One region of the Candidatus Filomicrobium marinum genome, then DNA from elsewhere that is predicted to be linked to it. Evidence: predicted binding sites of a transcription regulator. Region 1 holds the regulator's gene; the other holds the start of a gene.

What was found. The regulator LexA, encoded in region 1, represses DNA repair genes until DNA is damaged. The targets are predictions, from matches to a motif close to TGTTCNNNNTGTGTTCNG.
Region 2: YBN1229_RS17740 (PA0069 family radical SAM protein) is a predicted target of LexA. The motif match lies at 3,778-3,795, and genes of this name have one in related genera.

What each region holds. Positions count from the first base shown of each region.
Region 1 is NZ_LN829119.1:2,887,626-2,894,763, forward strand. Features, by position in the region: gene gltX (glutamate--tRNA ligase) at 1-818, opposite strand, end outside; gene YBN1229_RS13515 (ComEC/Rec2 family competence protein) at 947-3,109, shown strand; gene lexA (transcriptional repressor LexA) at 3,279-3,989, opposite strand; gene YBN1229_RS13525 (hypothetical protein) at 4,214-4,624, opposite strand; gene YBN1229_RS13530 (molybdopterin molybdotransferase MoeA) at 4,774-5,979, opposite strand; gene moaC (cyclic pyranopterin monophosphate synthase MoaC) at 5,982-6,464, opposite strand; gene trpC (indole-3-glycerol phosphate synthase TrpC) at 6,461-7,138, opposite strand, start outside.
Region 2 is NZ_LN829119.1:3,794,429-3,801,566, forward strand. Features, by position in the region: gene YBN1229_RS17725 (hypothetical protein) at 1-68, shown strand, start outside; gene YBN1229_RS17730 (Na(+)/H(+) antiporter subunit D) at 58-1,746, shown strand; gene YBN1229_RS17735 (ribonuclease HII) at 1,780-2,463, opposite strand; gene YBN1229_RS17740 (PA0069 family radical SAM protein) at 2,598-3,701, opposite strand; gene YBN1229_RS17745 (TIGR04283 family arsenosugar biosynthesis glycosyltransferase) at 3,878-4,633, shown strand; gene YBN1229_RS17750 (TIGR04282 family arsenosugar biosynthesis glycosyltransferase) at 4,633-5,292, shown strand; gene YBN1229_RS17755 (hypothetical protein) at 5,454-6,236, shown strand; gene moaB (molybdenum cofactor biosynthesis protein B) at 6,281-6,820, opposite strand; gene YBN1229_RS17765 (GyrI-like domain-containing protein) at 7,016-7,138, opposite strand, start outside.

The sequences.
Region 1 (7,138 bases):
TAGTTGCGCAGCGCGGCCGGAAGATAGCCCATCGCCCGGTATGCCTCGACGCCGAGGGCTCCGTGCCGTTTCGACAGTTTCCCACCGTCAGGCCCGTGAATCAGCGGAACATGCGCCCATTCCGGCACGTCCCATCCCATGAGCTGATAAATCTGCGTTTGACGAGCGGCGTTCGTGAGGTGGTCCACGCCGCGAACAACGTGCGTCACGCCCATATCGTGATCATCTACCACGACCGCGAGATTGTACGTCGGCGAACCGTCCGATCGCAGAATGATGAGGTCGTCTAGTTCTTTATTCGAGTATGTGACGTCCCCTTGCACATGATCAGCGATCGTCGTCTCCCCTTCGCGCGGAGCCTTCAAGCGGATGGCAAAGGGTTTGTCTTGCGGGGCATCCGAGGCCGGTTTGTCCCGCCACGGTGAGCGCACCTGGAATGGACGCTTTTCCGCCTCAGCTTCCGCGCGCATCTGGGCGAGCTCGTCCTGTGTCAGGTAGCAGCGATAAGCGCCACCCGCCTCCAGAAGAGCGTGGGCGACTTCGCGATGGCGCTCTGCGCGCGAGTATTGGGAGACGGGATCACCTTCCCAGTCCAGTTCGAGCCACTTCAAACCGTCGAGAATGGCGGCAACGGCCTCGGGACTGTTCCGGGCACGATCGGTGTCCTCGATCCGCAGTAGAAAACGTCCTCCCCGCGCTTTGGCGTAAAGCCAATTGAATAACGCTGTACGGGCCCCCCCGATGTGAAGAAAACCGGTGGGTGAAGGAGCGAAGCGGACGACGGGAGCGGTGCGGCCCGCCTTCGAAGGTTTTGTCATGAGCTCACATGTTTTGAGCGCAGTCGCGACATCAGCTGCCGCAACGGCTGGTTTTGTTTTGCAGGCCCTGTAGCATAGGCGAGCGCGAAGGTTAAGGAGCCGGTGAGGGGGGAGGCGGGACCGAGCCTATGACGCTTTTGCGGGACGAGCCCAGCGATGTGATTGCTGCCCCGCGCCGCACGGGGCTCTTACGCGCGCCCTTTGCATGGCTGTCTGCGCAACTCGAAGCGGAACGGGCAGGGTGGTTCTACTGGCAGCCCGTGGCTTTTGGAACAGGCTGCGCCTTATATTTTGCACTGCCCCTTGAACCGGCTGTTTGGTTCTTCTTAGCGGTGTCGTTGGCTGCGACGGTACTCATCATAATGCGGCCTAGCGCCACTTTGCTCGGCAGTCTGATTGCGTTCACCGGACTAGCAAGCCTCGGATTGGTTGCGGCAAAACTGCGGACCGAGTGGGTCCGCGCGCCAGTGTTACAAACGCAAATCGGGCCCGTGGCGGTGCGCGGAATCGTGGAACAGATCGAGCCGAAAGCGGAGGGGGGCGAGCGCTTAACCTTACGCCCCCTAAGCGTTGACAAGCTCACCCCAAACGCACTGCCCGCGCGCATTCGCGTGACTACGAGAAATCCAACGGCAGGCGTGAGCTTGGGAGATCAAATAACACTCACAGCCAACCTGTCGCCGCCACCGCGTGCGGCACTTCCAGGAGGTTATGATTTTGCGCGATACGCTTGGTATCGAGGCATCGGAGCCGTCGGGTATTCCACCTCTCCTCCAATTGTCATCGAAGACGGCGCACCAGAAAACCTCGCCCAGAAGCTGGAAACTTGGGTTGCACGCCTGCGCAAACATATCGGGGATCGCATAACAGCCGCGTTGCCGGATGAACGCGGCGCGATCGCGACGGCCCTGATCACTGGCGAGCGCGGCGGCATCTCCGATGCGACAAACGAGATTTATCGTGCGTCGGGCATCTATCACATCCTGTCGATTTCAGGCCTACACATGGCGATCATGGGGGGCTCTGTCTTCGTCGCACTACGCTTCCTCTTTGCACTCTTTCCGTCCATCGCCCTGCGCTTCCCAATAAAGAAATGGGCTGCTGTCGGCGCGATGTTCGGCGCTTTTGGCTATCTCATGATCTCAGGCGGTACCTTCGCCACGGTGCGCGCGTTTCTCATGATCACCGTCATGTTCTCAGCCATGCTGTTAGATCGCCAGGCCGTGGCCCTCCGTAACGTTGCCGTCGCAGCATTCATACTTCTCATTCTATTTCCAGAAAGCGTCATCGATCCCGGTTTCCAGATGTCCTTCGCCGCCGTGATTGCTCTGGTCGCAAGTTACGAAGCTATCAATCAACGGTTCCGTGCGCCGTCTGGTCCCCATCGCGGCGTGCACATGCGGTTCTTTTATTTTTTCAGCGGGATCGTTCTATCGACCATTATTGCCAGCGCGGCGATCGCACCCTTCGCCATCTACCACTTTCATCAAAACCAGCACTATGCGGTTCTGGCCAACCTCGCCGTAATCCCGATCTGCAATATCGTTGTCATGCCGGCTGCGTTGACAACGCTCGTCTTGATGCCACTGGGCTTAGAGACGCTGCCGCTCATTGTAATGGGGTACGGCATTGAAGCAATGACCGCGGCCGCCACCTGGGTTGCCGGCCTCAAAGGCGCTGTCAGCCTTCTACCAGTTGTTCCCAATGTCGCAATCGCTCTTGTCGCGGCGGGGTGCTTGTGGTTGACGCTGATGCGGTACCGCTGGCGATTGTTAGGCGTCCTAGTGATTGCTGCCGGCATTGCTCTTGCCCCAACTGCAGAACGCCCTGCGCTTCTTGTCGGCGGAACCGGGAATCTCGTGCTCCTGCGCGGAGCGGACGGCTTCCTCAACGGCCTCAGCAGTTCGCGCGATGAATTCGAACTCTCACGCTGGCTTGCGCGTGACGGAGATGCACGAAGACCTGCCGATGTAACCCGCGCACCCGCTTTGACCTGCGACGGTGTCGGGTGCGTCGGTGCGATTGATGGAAAGATCGTAGCCATCACGCGCCACCCCGCAGCGTTACGTGATGATTGCCGTCAAGCGCACATACTGATTGTCCAGGGCACACGTCCGCGATCTTGCACGCAGCCCCAACTCACCATCGATCGATCCGCATTAGAACGCGAGGGAACGCACGCGGTTTATCTCGACAAATCTGGCGCATTACGCGTCGAAACGGTTGAAGGCGCTCGGGGAAGAAGGCCGTGGACAGCGGCCTATCAAAGCACGGATGAAGCAGCGCCGTGAGACATCTCGGGGAGTATTCCCAGGATCCGCGGTTCAACCCGGGCCAACGCAATGGGGGAAAGCACAACCAGACAACGGCCTCCCCAGTGCCAGATTGGATCTCGGCAATGAATGCCAGGATGATGATTAGCGAAAGGGCTTCGGCAATTTCTATCCGCCAAACAACATATCAATACCGTCGGATCAATCCGATAAGCCGTCCCTGCACATCCACTTGATCGGGACCAAAAATACGCGTCTTGAATTGCGGATTGGCAGCTTCGAGAGCGACGGTGGAGCCTTTCTTACGCAAGCGCTTAAGCGTCGCCTCTTCCCGATCGACAAGAGCCACAACGATGTCGCCGTTCTCCGCCGTATGGCACCGCTTGATAATGACGATATCGCCGTCATGGATGCCGGCGTCGATCATCGAATCGCCGTGGACTTCCAGCGCGAAATGTTCGCCCTTAGCCAGAAGGTCGGGTGGGCAGGAAATATCATGGGTATGGTTCTGGATCGCACTAATCGGAACGCCCGCCGCAATACGGCCCATCATCGGCACGGATACCGTTTGGGAGTCGATCACAGTTGTGCTCGGCGCTGAGAGCTCGACTGGCTTGGAGCCGCCTCCGCCTTCGATCACGCTTGGCCTGAAGCCGCCGACTTTGACACCACCCGATTCTGAGCCTTCAGGAAGCTTGATGACCTCGATAGCGCGTGCTCGATGCGGAAGCCGTCGAATGAAGCCACGCTCCACCAATGCCGTAATGAGCCGATGGATACCAGACTTCGATTTGAGTTCGAGCGCGTCCTTCATTTCATCGAACGACGGCGGAACACCCGTCTCACTCATGCGCTCATGAATGAACAGAAGAAGCTCTTTTTGTTTTTGTGTCAGCATAATTTCAGCGCGCCCCGCTAGCCGCTTTCTCATCGGCGACGCGAGCTTCAGGCGTTCTCAAAACCAAGCCCGAATGGGCGTGGAGAACATCCCTCAACTCTCTCGCCGCGTTTAGGACAGAATCTGTACAAACCATGAACAGACACTAACCGTTCTTGACACGTTCTACAAGAGGGCGCAGCGAAGGTATTGAGAAATAGGCAGCCACCGACGACACAACTGCCTTACGTTGGCGGAGTGACTGAACTTGTCGTCGTTGGTGAAGATTGGATGTCGCGTCTAAATTTGTGGCCACAGTTTTTTTGAATTGATACCTGCTCCAAAGCTTCGAACTCACCCCTTAGTCGGCCAAGTTCTGCTGCGGTCTGACCATCACCTTTTATGAAGAACAACGACGGCCAGAAAAGCACTAGCCCGACGCCCATTGCGACAGCATCATTTGTGGATTTTGAATCTTGAATACCGGCGAGTTGAGCCGCCCGTTGAGAAATTCGGGCAGCTTCCGCGCCAATCTGATCGCATGTGTAGTTCTGATATGGAATTGGCGAAACGTATTGAGCCGTAATTTCGCTCGAAGCGGAGGCACATCCACCCAAAACTACACCGATCAATCCGACAAAAAAATTGCCGCGCATTGAGGTTCCTCCCCATAAATTGTGGGGAGATTAGACGTGGACTGAGTATTACTCAATTCAAATTAGGCAACTGATCAACAGCTTACATCATATTAGCTCACTGGCTGTTGTAGTTTTGCGTCGCGGGAGAAATGCCAGCGAAGGCGGCCTCAAAAATCAATACGCAGCACGTTGACGGACGCGCCTTCCGGAAGCGCTTCAGCATCGGCCGGGCGCACGATCAGACAATTCGCAGCCGACAGCGGCTCCAACAGCGATGAGTCCTGCGATCCCGCGGCGCGAACTTCCATGACACCATTTTCGCCCGTCATGAGACGTGCGCGCATATAGTGCTGGCGCGGCCCGTTTTTCTCGATTGCGTGGGTTAGCCGCGCAGTCATGAGAGCGTCGGTTCCAGTATCGAGGCCCAGCAGTTTGCGGATGAGGGGAACAACGAAGACGCGCGTACAGATCAAGGACGACACAGGATTACCTGGTACGCCGATCACGCGTTGCGCGCCACGACGTCCGAAGATCAACGGCTTACCTGGCCGCATAGCGATCTTCCAAAAATCGAGCGTCATGCCGTTCGCTTGGAGAACTTTGGCGACGAGGTCGTGATCGCCGACGGACGCTCCGCCGATCGTGACAAGGATGTCTGCACCTTCAGCGGTAGCGATCTTTTCAGTCAGACTGTCCACTGTGTCACGTGCAATGCCGATCAATCGCGCTTCCGCACCCACGGCTTCAGCCATCGCCGCAATGCCGTATGGGTTGGAGCAGACAATCTGTCCTGCCGCAACCGGTGTCCCGGGCTCGACCAACTCGTCGCCCGTTGCCAGGATTGCAACGACCGGACGGCGCATCACCGGGAGTTTGCCGTAGCCCATGGCTGCGGCCAGCGACAAATGCCTCGGGGCAAGTTTCAGGCCTGCAGGAAGAAGTTCATCGCCCTTCGTGAAATCACCTCCGCGTTTGCGGACATGCGCAGGATCCGGTTTGCCCTCGCGGACAACGACAACATCACCCTCGCGATCGGTATTTTCCTGGATGACGATCGCATCGGCTCCTTCTGGAACCGGCGCGCCTGTGAAAATTCTAACGGCCTGTCCCTCTGCGACCGTGCCGGCGAAGGGATGTCCAGCCGCAGCTTCGCCGATCACCGTCAAACGGGCTGGAAGCGTTGCCACATCTGCATCACGCACAGCGTAGCCGTCCATCGCGGACGCATCAAACGGCGGCTGGGAGAATTGCGCGGTCAACGTGCTGGCAAGAATGCGTCCGCGTCCCCCAAACAGATCAACCTCTTCCATCTCGGTTGCGCGAACGCCGTCGAGAATGCGCGCGAGGGCTTCGGGCACGGAAAGCGGCGCCATTATTATTGTCCTTCTGCGCGGAATGTTCCCGACCGTCCGCCCGTTTTTTCAATCAGTCGGATGTCTTTGAATACCATGCCCTTATCGGCAGCCTTCAGCATGTCGTAGATCGTCAGACAGGCAACCGAAACAGCAGTCAGCGCCTCCATCTCAACGCCTGTCTGACCGGCGACTTTAACCTCGGCCCGAACGCGAATCCCTGCGGGGGCGTGAGACGCTTCAAATTCGACGCTGGCCTTGGTGATCGCGAGCGGATGGCATAGCGGGATCAACTCGTGCGTCCGCTTGGCCGCCATGATGCCGGCGATGCGCGCAGTCGCGAGAACGTCACCCTTCTTGGCTTCTCCGGATTCGACAAGTGCCAGCGTCTCGGGCTGCATCGCGACGAAACCCACCGCAATGGCCGTCCGGCTGGTGACGCCCTTTTCGGAGACGTCGACCATACGGGCTTCGCCCTTCTCGTTGAGATGGGAAAGCTTGTTCACGCGGCCTCCGTCCTGCCAATCAAAGCCTCGGTCGCACGACGCACATCGGCTTGCCGCATAAGGCTTTCGCCCACCAGAAAAGCGTTCACCCCGACGCGCTGCATCCGTGCGACATCGGCAGCGGTAAAGATGCCGCTTTCCGTCACGAGCGTGGCCCCCGCCGGAGCCTCGGGCACGAGACGCTCGGTGGTCTCTAGCGTCGTCTCGAATGTGCGCAGATTGCGATTGTTGATTCCAATGAAAGTCGCGCCAAGCGATGCGGCGCGCGCCAATTCCGCGGAGTCATGCACTTCAACGAGCGCGTCCATACCCCAGTCCGCCGCGGCGGCGATGAGCTTCGCAGCCGTTTCATCGTCGACCTGCGCCAGGATGATGAGGATGCAATCCGCGCCCCATGCTCGTGCCTCGACGACCTGATACGTGTCGATCATGAAGTCCTTGCGTAGAGCGGGGAGCGTGCATGCTGCACGTGCAGCCCTCAGATAGTCCGGCGAACCTTGGAACGAGGGTGCGTCGGTTAGCACGGACAGACAGGTTGCGCCGCCCGCGGCATAGGCTTCGGCAAGCGCGGGGGGATCGAAGTCTGCGCGAATAAGCCCCTTTGATGGACTTGCCTTCTTGATCTCGGCAATAAGCGCGGGCTGTCCCGATGCCATGCGCGCGTTGATCGCGGC
Region 2 (7,138 bases), 910 kb from region 1:
CACTCATCGCCGTCGCAAAGATGTTCGGCACGCTGCTCAAGAGGCCAGACAGCTACTATGACAACTAGTCTGATCATCCCTCCCGGCTTAGTCCTCATTTTAGGCGGCCTGTTGATGCCGCTGTTAGCGCGCGTCGGCTTGCGCTCGCTCGTGCTCATTGTGTTGCCTGTTGTGACGCTTTGGCTCGTTTGGACGCCGCCGCTGGGCGCAACGCTGACAACTCCCTTCCTTGGCTTTGAGCTCATCCTCGTTCAGACAAGCGAACTGGCGCGCGTTTTCGCGACTGTGTTTTCCCTCATGGGATTCTTGGGCGGGCTCTTCGCGCTTCGGCAGCAAAATACGCTCGAACTGGCTGCGGCGTTTGTCTATGCGGGAAGCGCCATCAGCGTCACTATGGCCGGCGATCTGATTACCGTCTTCATCTTCTGGGAGGTGATGGCGATCGCGTCCACGGTGGTTATCTGGTGTGGCGGCGCGAAAGCGCGACCGGCAGGGATGCGCTATGCCGCGATCCATATGCTGGGCGGCGCTCTGCTCATGGCAGGTATTGCAGGAGAGATCGCTGCCACTGGATCGACGGCGTTTACAGCGATGGATACGTCGACCGTGCCGCGCATGCTCATCCTGGCTGGAATTCTTATCAACGCCGGCGCGCCACCGTTATCGGCGTGGCTTCCAGATGCTTATCCAGAGTCGTCTTGGACGGGGATGGTGTTCCTGTCCGCGTTCACGACAAAGGTGGCGGTTTTCGTTCTGTTGCGCGGTTTTCCCGGAACGGAAATTCTAATTCCCATCGGCTTTGTCATGGTGTTTTACGGGATTATCTACGCGATCCTGGAAAACGACGTGAGGCGCATCCTGGCGTATTCGATCGTCAACCAAGTTGGCTTCATGGTGATCGCGATCGGTATCGGCACCGAGATGGCGCTCAATGGCGCTGCGGCACATGCCTTCGTTCACATCATTTACAAAGCGCTGTTGCTGATGGCGACGGGATCAGTGCTTCTGGCCACCGGTAAGCGCAAGTGCACGGAACTCGGAGGCCTCTTCCGTTCGATGCCGCTGACGGCTGTGTGTTGCATCATCGGCGCGCTTTCGATTTCGGCATTTCCCTGGACGTCAGGCTTTATCGCCAAATCACTGATCAGCGGTGCTGCTGCGAAAGAGCATATGGAGACTGTGTATCTCCTGCTGGTCGTGGCTTCCGCAGGTGTTCTCCTGCCCGATATCAAGGTTCCCTGGTTCGTCTTTTTCCACAAGGACTCTGGTCTCCGGCCGAAAGATCCGCCGTGGAATATGGGCCTGGCGATGATCATTCTGTCGATCTTCTGCGTCGGGATCGGGGTGTTCCCGGCAGCCCTTTACGGGATGCTTCCCTACCCGGTGGATTACGAGCCCTATACGCCGGACCATATCGTCTATCAGCTTCAGCTCCTGCTCTTCGGCGCGTTGGCCTTCTACCTGACGCTCGGCTGGCTGAAGCAAACCAACACGATTACGCTTGACGTGGATTGGCTATGGCGGCGGCCAGGACCGGCCATTGCGGCTTTCCTCGATCGCTTTGCTGGATACACCTGGGAATGGTTTGTGGATCTGGTGACGGCGACAGCGATGCGGCTTTACCGCCTCGTGCATAGCCATCATGGGCCACAGGGCATTTTTGGACGGACGTGGCCCACCGGCACGATGGCATTCTGGACAACGGTGATGCTCGGCGCTGTCGTCATCATGTCGTACTTCCAGTAAGCACGCGGAATGTCCGCGTGTTTGCCGGGCGTTTTAAATCAGGTCGGCTTCCGCTGTGGCACGGGTCGCGTTGTTATCTGGATCGGCGATGAGGCCCAGTGCGTATTGCACGGGTCTGAATGAGCGACGATGCAGGGGTGTGACGCCGTGACGGCTCAGAGCTTCACGGTGCTCGGGGGTGCCATAACCCTTGTGGCGTTCAAACCCATAGGCTGGATAGTCGCGTGCGAGCTTACGCATGATCCTGTCGCGCGTGACCTTGGCGATGATCGAAGCTGCTGCGATCGAAAGACATTTCGCGTCACCACGGACGATGGTGCGTGTGGCGCACTTGATTTTCGGGGCGCGGTTGCCGTCAATCAGAGCCAACCTTGGGGCGATTTCTAATTGGGATACAGCATGGCTCATAGCCCACATCGTGGCGTTGAGGATGTTGTCTGTGTCGATGCGTGCGACGTCTGCGATGCCTACCGCAAAACTGCTTGTGGCTACGATCCGCGCGTAGACCGTTTCGCGCCCGTTCTCGTCGAGAGCTTTGGAATCGGTAATTCCGTCCGGGATGTTGTCGGGGTCGAGAATCACGGCAGCCGCTACCACCGGACCTGCCCAAGGTCCGCGACCAGCTTCATCAATGCCGGCAATAGGTCCCGGAATGAGAGCCATTTCGGCGCTCTCCAGCTCGAATGTCGGCAGCAGGCGTGAATCGCGAATCTTCATTCCGCGATTTTCCCGTGCCGGGGTTCAGAAGCAAAGCGCGTACGCCGAGTTTCAACGGGATTTGGCGACGCCTGTTACCGCATTGAGACTCGCGGGTGCAGTTTTACGCATCTAACCCAGCGTTTCAACGTGCCTTAGAGCAAGGGAAATTGTCCGCCTTGAGGTGTGGGCCTGCGGAACAGATCCGTTCGCAACGGCAGGTTGGGCGTATCCATTCCGATGCGTTTAAGTGCCAGACGAAATCGTTTTGCGATCTGCTCGGCGTAGGGGCCGGTTCCTCGTTGGCGCATGTGAAAGGTTGACGTGTAGTCGCGGCCGCCATGCATGGATTGCATTAACGCGATCACGCGCCGTGCGCGGTCAGGGAACTCGGTTTCGAGCCATTGCCGAAAAAGATCTTTGATTTCTAGGGGCATGCGTAACAGGACGTAGCCAGCCGCCAAGGCTCCAGCGTCGTGGACGGCCTTGAGGATGGCTTCGATTTCATGATCGGTGAGGGCTGGGATGATGGGGGCGACCATTGCGAAGGTCGGGATGCCGGCAGCGCTGAGTTGGCGGATGGCTTCGAGTCTTTTGGGAGGTGTCGCGGCGCGCGGTTCCATCGCACGGGCGAGCTTGCGGTCCAACGTCGTGACAGATAGGGCAACTTTGGCCAAGCCCTTGGCCGCCATTGGCGCAAGTATGTCGATATCACGGGTGACGAGAGCGGATTTGGTCACAATGGCCACGGGGTGGTCGGTCGCGGCCAAGACTTCGAGAATTCTGCGCGTAATCGCTAATCGTCGTTCGACGGGTTGGTACGGATCCGTGTTGGTTCCAAGCGCGATCGTTTTGACACGATAGCCTGGCTTGGCGAGTTCCCGTTCCAGCAAGCGCGCGGCTTCCGGCTTTACGTAGAGTTCCGTTTCGAAGTCCAGGCCAGCGGAGTGTCCCAAGTAGCAGTGGGATGGGCGTGCGTAGCAATAGATGCAGCCGTGCTCGCAGCCTCGGTATGGATTTATGGATTGGTCGAACGAGATGTCAGGGCTGTCATTAGTTGTGATGATGGTTCGGGCGGTATCGGTGCGAAGTCGCGTTGTGAAGCCGTCCAGGCTTTGCAAGCCCTCCCAGCCATCGTCGAATTCTTCGCGGGTCTGATTTTCAAAACGACCGGTGGCGTTGGAGCGGGCGCCGCGCCCCCGGCGCCGGTCCTCATGGATCAGTCTTGAACTTTGCGGTGTCTCGTTGGGATGGGACATGATGTCAAACCGGGTGTTCAAAACGGCTGCAATTCGCGGAGAGGGGTTCTAAAGTGCCAAAACTTAAAACTGTTCTCGGAACAAATCAAGAACATAGAGGCTGACTTGCAACTCGCTGTATCGAGTTGGGCCGACATGGCTTGTTGTCCGAGGATGCTCCGTGCGAGACAAAGACTATGATTTCCGTAGTCATCCCGACGCTCAATGCCGAGGCCTCACTGCCTGGCTGCCTGGCTGCACTCGTTCCGGGTGCGGTTGACGGAGTCGTCCGCGAGGTCATCATCGCAGATGGCGGTTCCGAGGATGCGACGGCGCTGATTGCGGACCAGGCTGGCGCACGCTGGCAGAAGTCCGAGCGTGGGCGCGGTCAACAGATCACGTGCGGTGCTTCGCTGGCTCGTTCAGATTGGTTGCTCATCTTGCACGCGGACACAATTCTCGAGTCCGGATGGGAGCGTGAGGTCGGAGCTTTCATTGAAAAGGTGGAGAGTGGCCGGCGGTCTCAGACAGCCGCTGTGTTTCGCTATGCCCTCGATGATGACGGGGCTCTGCCACGCTTCCTGGAAACGATGGTGAATATACGCGCGAGCTTGATGGGGGCGCCATATGGCGACCAGGGCTTGCTGATTTCGCGAAAGCTCTTCGATGAGATCGGTGGTTACCGCCCGATGGCCATCATGGAAGACCTCGATATCGTTCGCAGGCTTGGGTGGAGCAGATTGGCCGTCTTGCGGTCGCGGGCGATCACGTCAGCTGCGCGTTATCGCAAGGATGGCTATTTCAAACGTATCGCGCGCAATCAGCTTTGTTTGGCGATGTACATGTTGGGTGTCCCGGTGACGCGCATCGCACGGTTCTACGAGGGCGTCTCGGTAAGTGACGATGAACGCAACGCTGCGGCAGAGGCCGTACAATCCGACGTGAAATCTTGATGAAGGAAGAAAGCGCTCGCCGTAGCCCGACTGCGTTCGCGCGGCATCTCGTTGTGATGGCGAAGCTTCCCGTTGCCGGACGCGTGAAGACGCGGTTAGCGCGGGGTGTCGGTGTTGGACGGGCTGTCAGTTTTTATCGCGCGGGTCTGGCTGCTGCGTTCGGCCGCGTCAGTCAGGCGAGACGCTGGACGACCTACGTCGCTGTTGCGCCGGATTCAGGTATCTACGAACCGGTGTGGCCGATCTCCTGTCGCCGCATTGCGCAGGGCCGAGGCGATCTCGGTCAACGCATGCAGCGGGTCATGGATGGCTTGCCACCGGGCCCTGTCGTCATCATCGGCTCGGATGTTCCAGAAATAAGATCCGAACACATCGCCAGCGCATTTAAAATTCTGGCAAGCGCGGACGTGGTGCTAGGTCCCTCTCCGGACGGCGGGTATTGGCTGGTCGGTTTGCGGCGGCGTCCGCGTATCGCGCGCATATTCGACCGCGTGCGTTGGTCGCATGCGGAAACATTATCTGATACTTTGGCCAACGCAGTCGGGTTACAAGTGTGTTGGCTCGAACAGCTTGATGATGTGGATGACGCCGATGATCTTGCGCGGTTAAGCGAACGTGCTGGGCGTCGTATTCCGAGCCCGCCAAACATATTTTCCTGACTTTGATCTGTATTGCGGCCCATGTGGATCACGTGACACATTGGGCTCAGTCAAGATTACATCGCCAGTATGGGTTTCTGCGGCGGATTATGCTCGCTATATTGGAATGACTGCGTTTCGCGTCGGCGACCGGGGAGTCGCTGAGTCGGGTTGGGGCACGAATGTCTGAGTCACAAAGTTACTCGCCGGCACAGCTCTTGGCGATCGGCCAGCGTGCCGAAGCCGAGGGCAAGTTTGACTACGCGACGCAGTTTTATTCTCATCTTGCAGACCATTACAGAAATACGCCCGAAGCGCATGAAGCGCTGTATGGGCTGCAGCGCATTGAACGCTATGTGCAGGCGCAAGCGGCCCAGACGCACAACCCTCAGCCGCAGGCTCCGCGGCGGGACGCCTCACCATCCTATCCATTGCAACAGAGGCAACCTTCGTCGCAAACAGGAGGGCGCGGCGCGGCGAGGACGGCGCAACCTGGCCCTCGTCACGAATGGCCACAGGCGGCGCAGCCAGAGCGTCCCAATTTGGCGGGGAACATCGCATCCGCGAGGTCGTCGCTTCCGGCGCCTGTTCACGATGATGAGCTAGAAGACGATGCACGGCTTCCGCGACTTGTCGCGCGCGCAGGCAGATCAGATGAAGATGAGTACGCGCATGGCGTGCCGGAGTATCGGATCGGCCGGTTTATGGCGGTCGTGCTGGCTGCTGTTGGCTGGTTCTTGCTGGTTGTTGGACTGGTGGTGCTGCTTGCGGGGCTTGCCGGTGTCCCTGCTTCCTTCAGTGCGGCGGGGCTTCTGGGGCTGCCGCTGGGCGTCGAGCTCGGGCTTGGGGCCATCGTAACAGGTGTCATATTGCTGTTTGTGTCCCAGTTGGGCCGCGCTGTTTTCGATTCTGCAAGCGCAGCCCGCGAACTGGTGGAGATGGAACGAACGAAGTCGGGGCGATAGAGCTCACCCATTCTCTGTTCTGGGTCTTTCGGGCCGATGGCCCATCAACTCGCGCGGTGTTCCTCCAGGCGCGGCATGATCTCCACGAAGTTGCAGGGCCGGTGGCGATTGTCGAGCTGCCACCTGAGAATTCCTTCCCAGGCATCGCGACAAGCTCCGGGCGAGCCGGGCACGCAGAAGATATAGGTCCCTTTGGCGACGCCAGCACAGGCGCGCGATTGGATCGTTGATGTCGCGATCTTCTGGTAGGACAACATATGGAAGACGACGGAAAAGCCTTCGATATCTTTTTCGAAAAGAGGACGAACGGCTTCGGGCGTCACGTCCCGGCCGGTAAATCCGGTTCCTCCAGTCGTGATGACGACGTCGATATTGGGATCATCAATCCAACCCTTCACCACAGTCTGTATGGCGGCAACATCGTCGGCGACCAGATTGCGATCTGCAACTTCATGGCCAGCGGCTGTGATCATCTCCGCAAGCAAGCTGCCGGATTTGTCTTCTTTCTTGGTGCGGGTGTCGGACATCGTCAGAACTGCGATGCGCACCGGTAGAAAGGGACGAGATTCATCGATCTTCGACATTGCGTTCGTTGCCTTTGATTGCGCCATTCAATGGGCCGGGGCGTGCCGGCGGCCCCGCAAGAGGTGGCGCACCGGACAAGCGCGGGCCGGGTCAGTTTGGCCGCTTGCAGCAGGCCAGTAAAGCCTCGGACGGCAGACACTGGAGTTGAGAGTCTGGAGCCGCGGATCGCGTTGTCTATGAGAAGCTCGTTTAGTTCAAGCCGCGTTGCGACTCTGAGTGGCAACGGGGATGAGCAAATCGGTTTTGACAGTCGTGGGTGCGGAAAAATCCGGAGGGTCGAGAAAGATCGTAATCAAAGGACGGCTGCGATCGGCCGC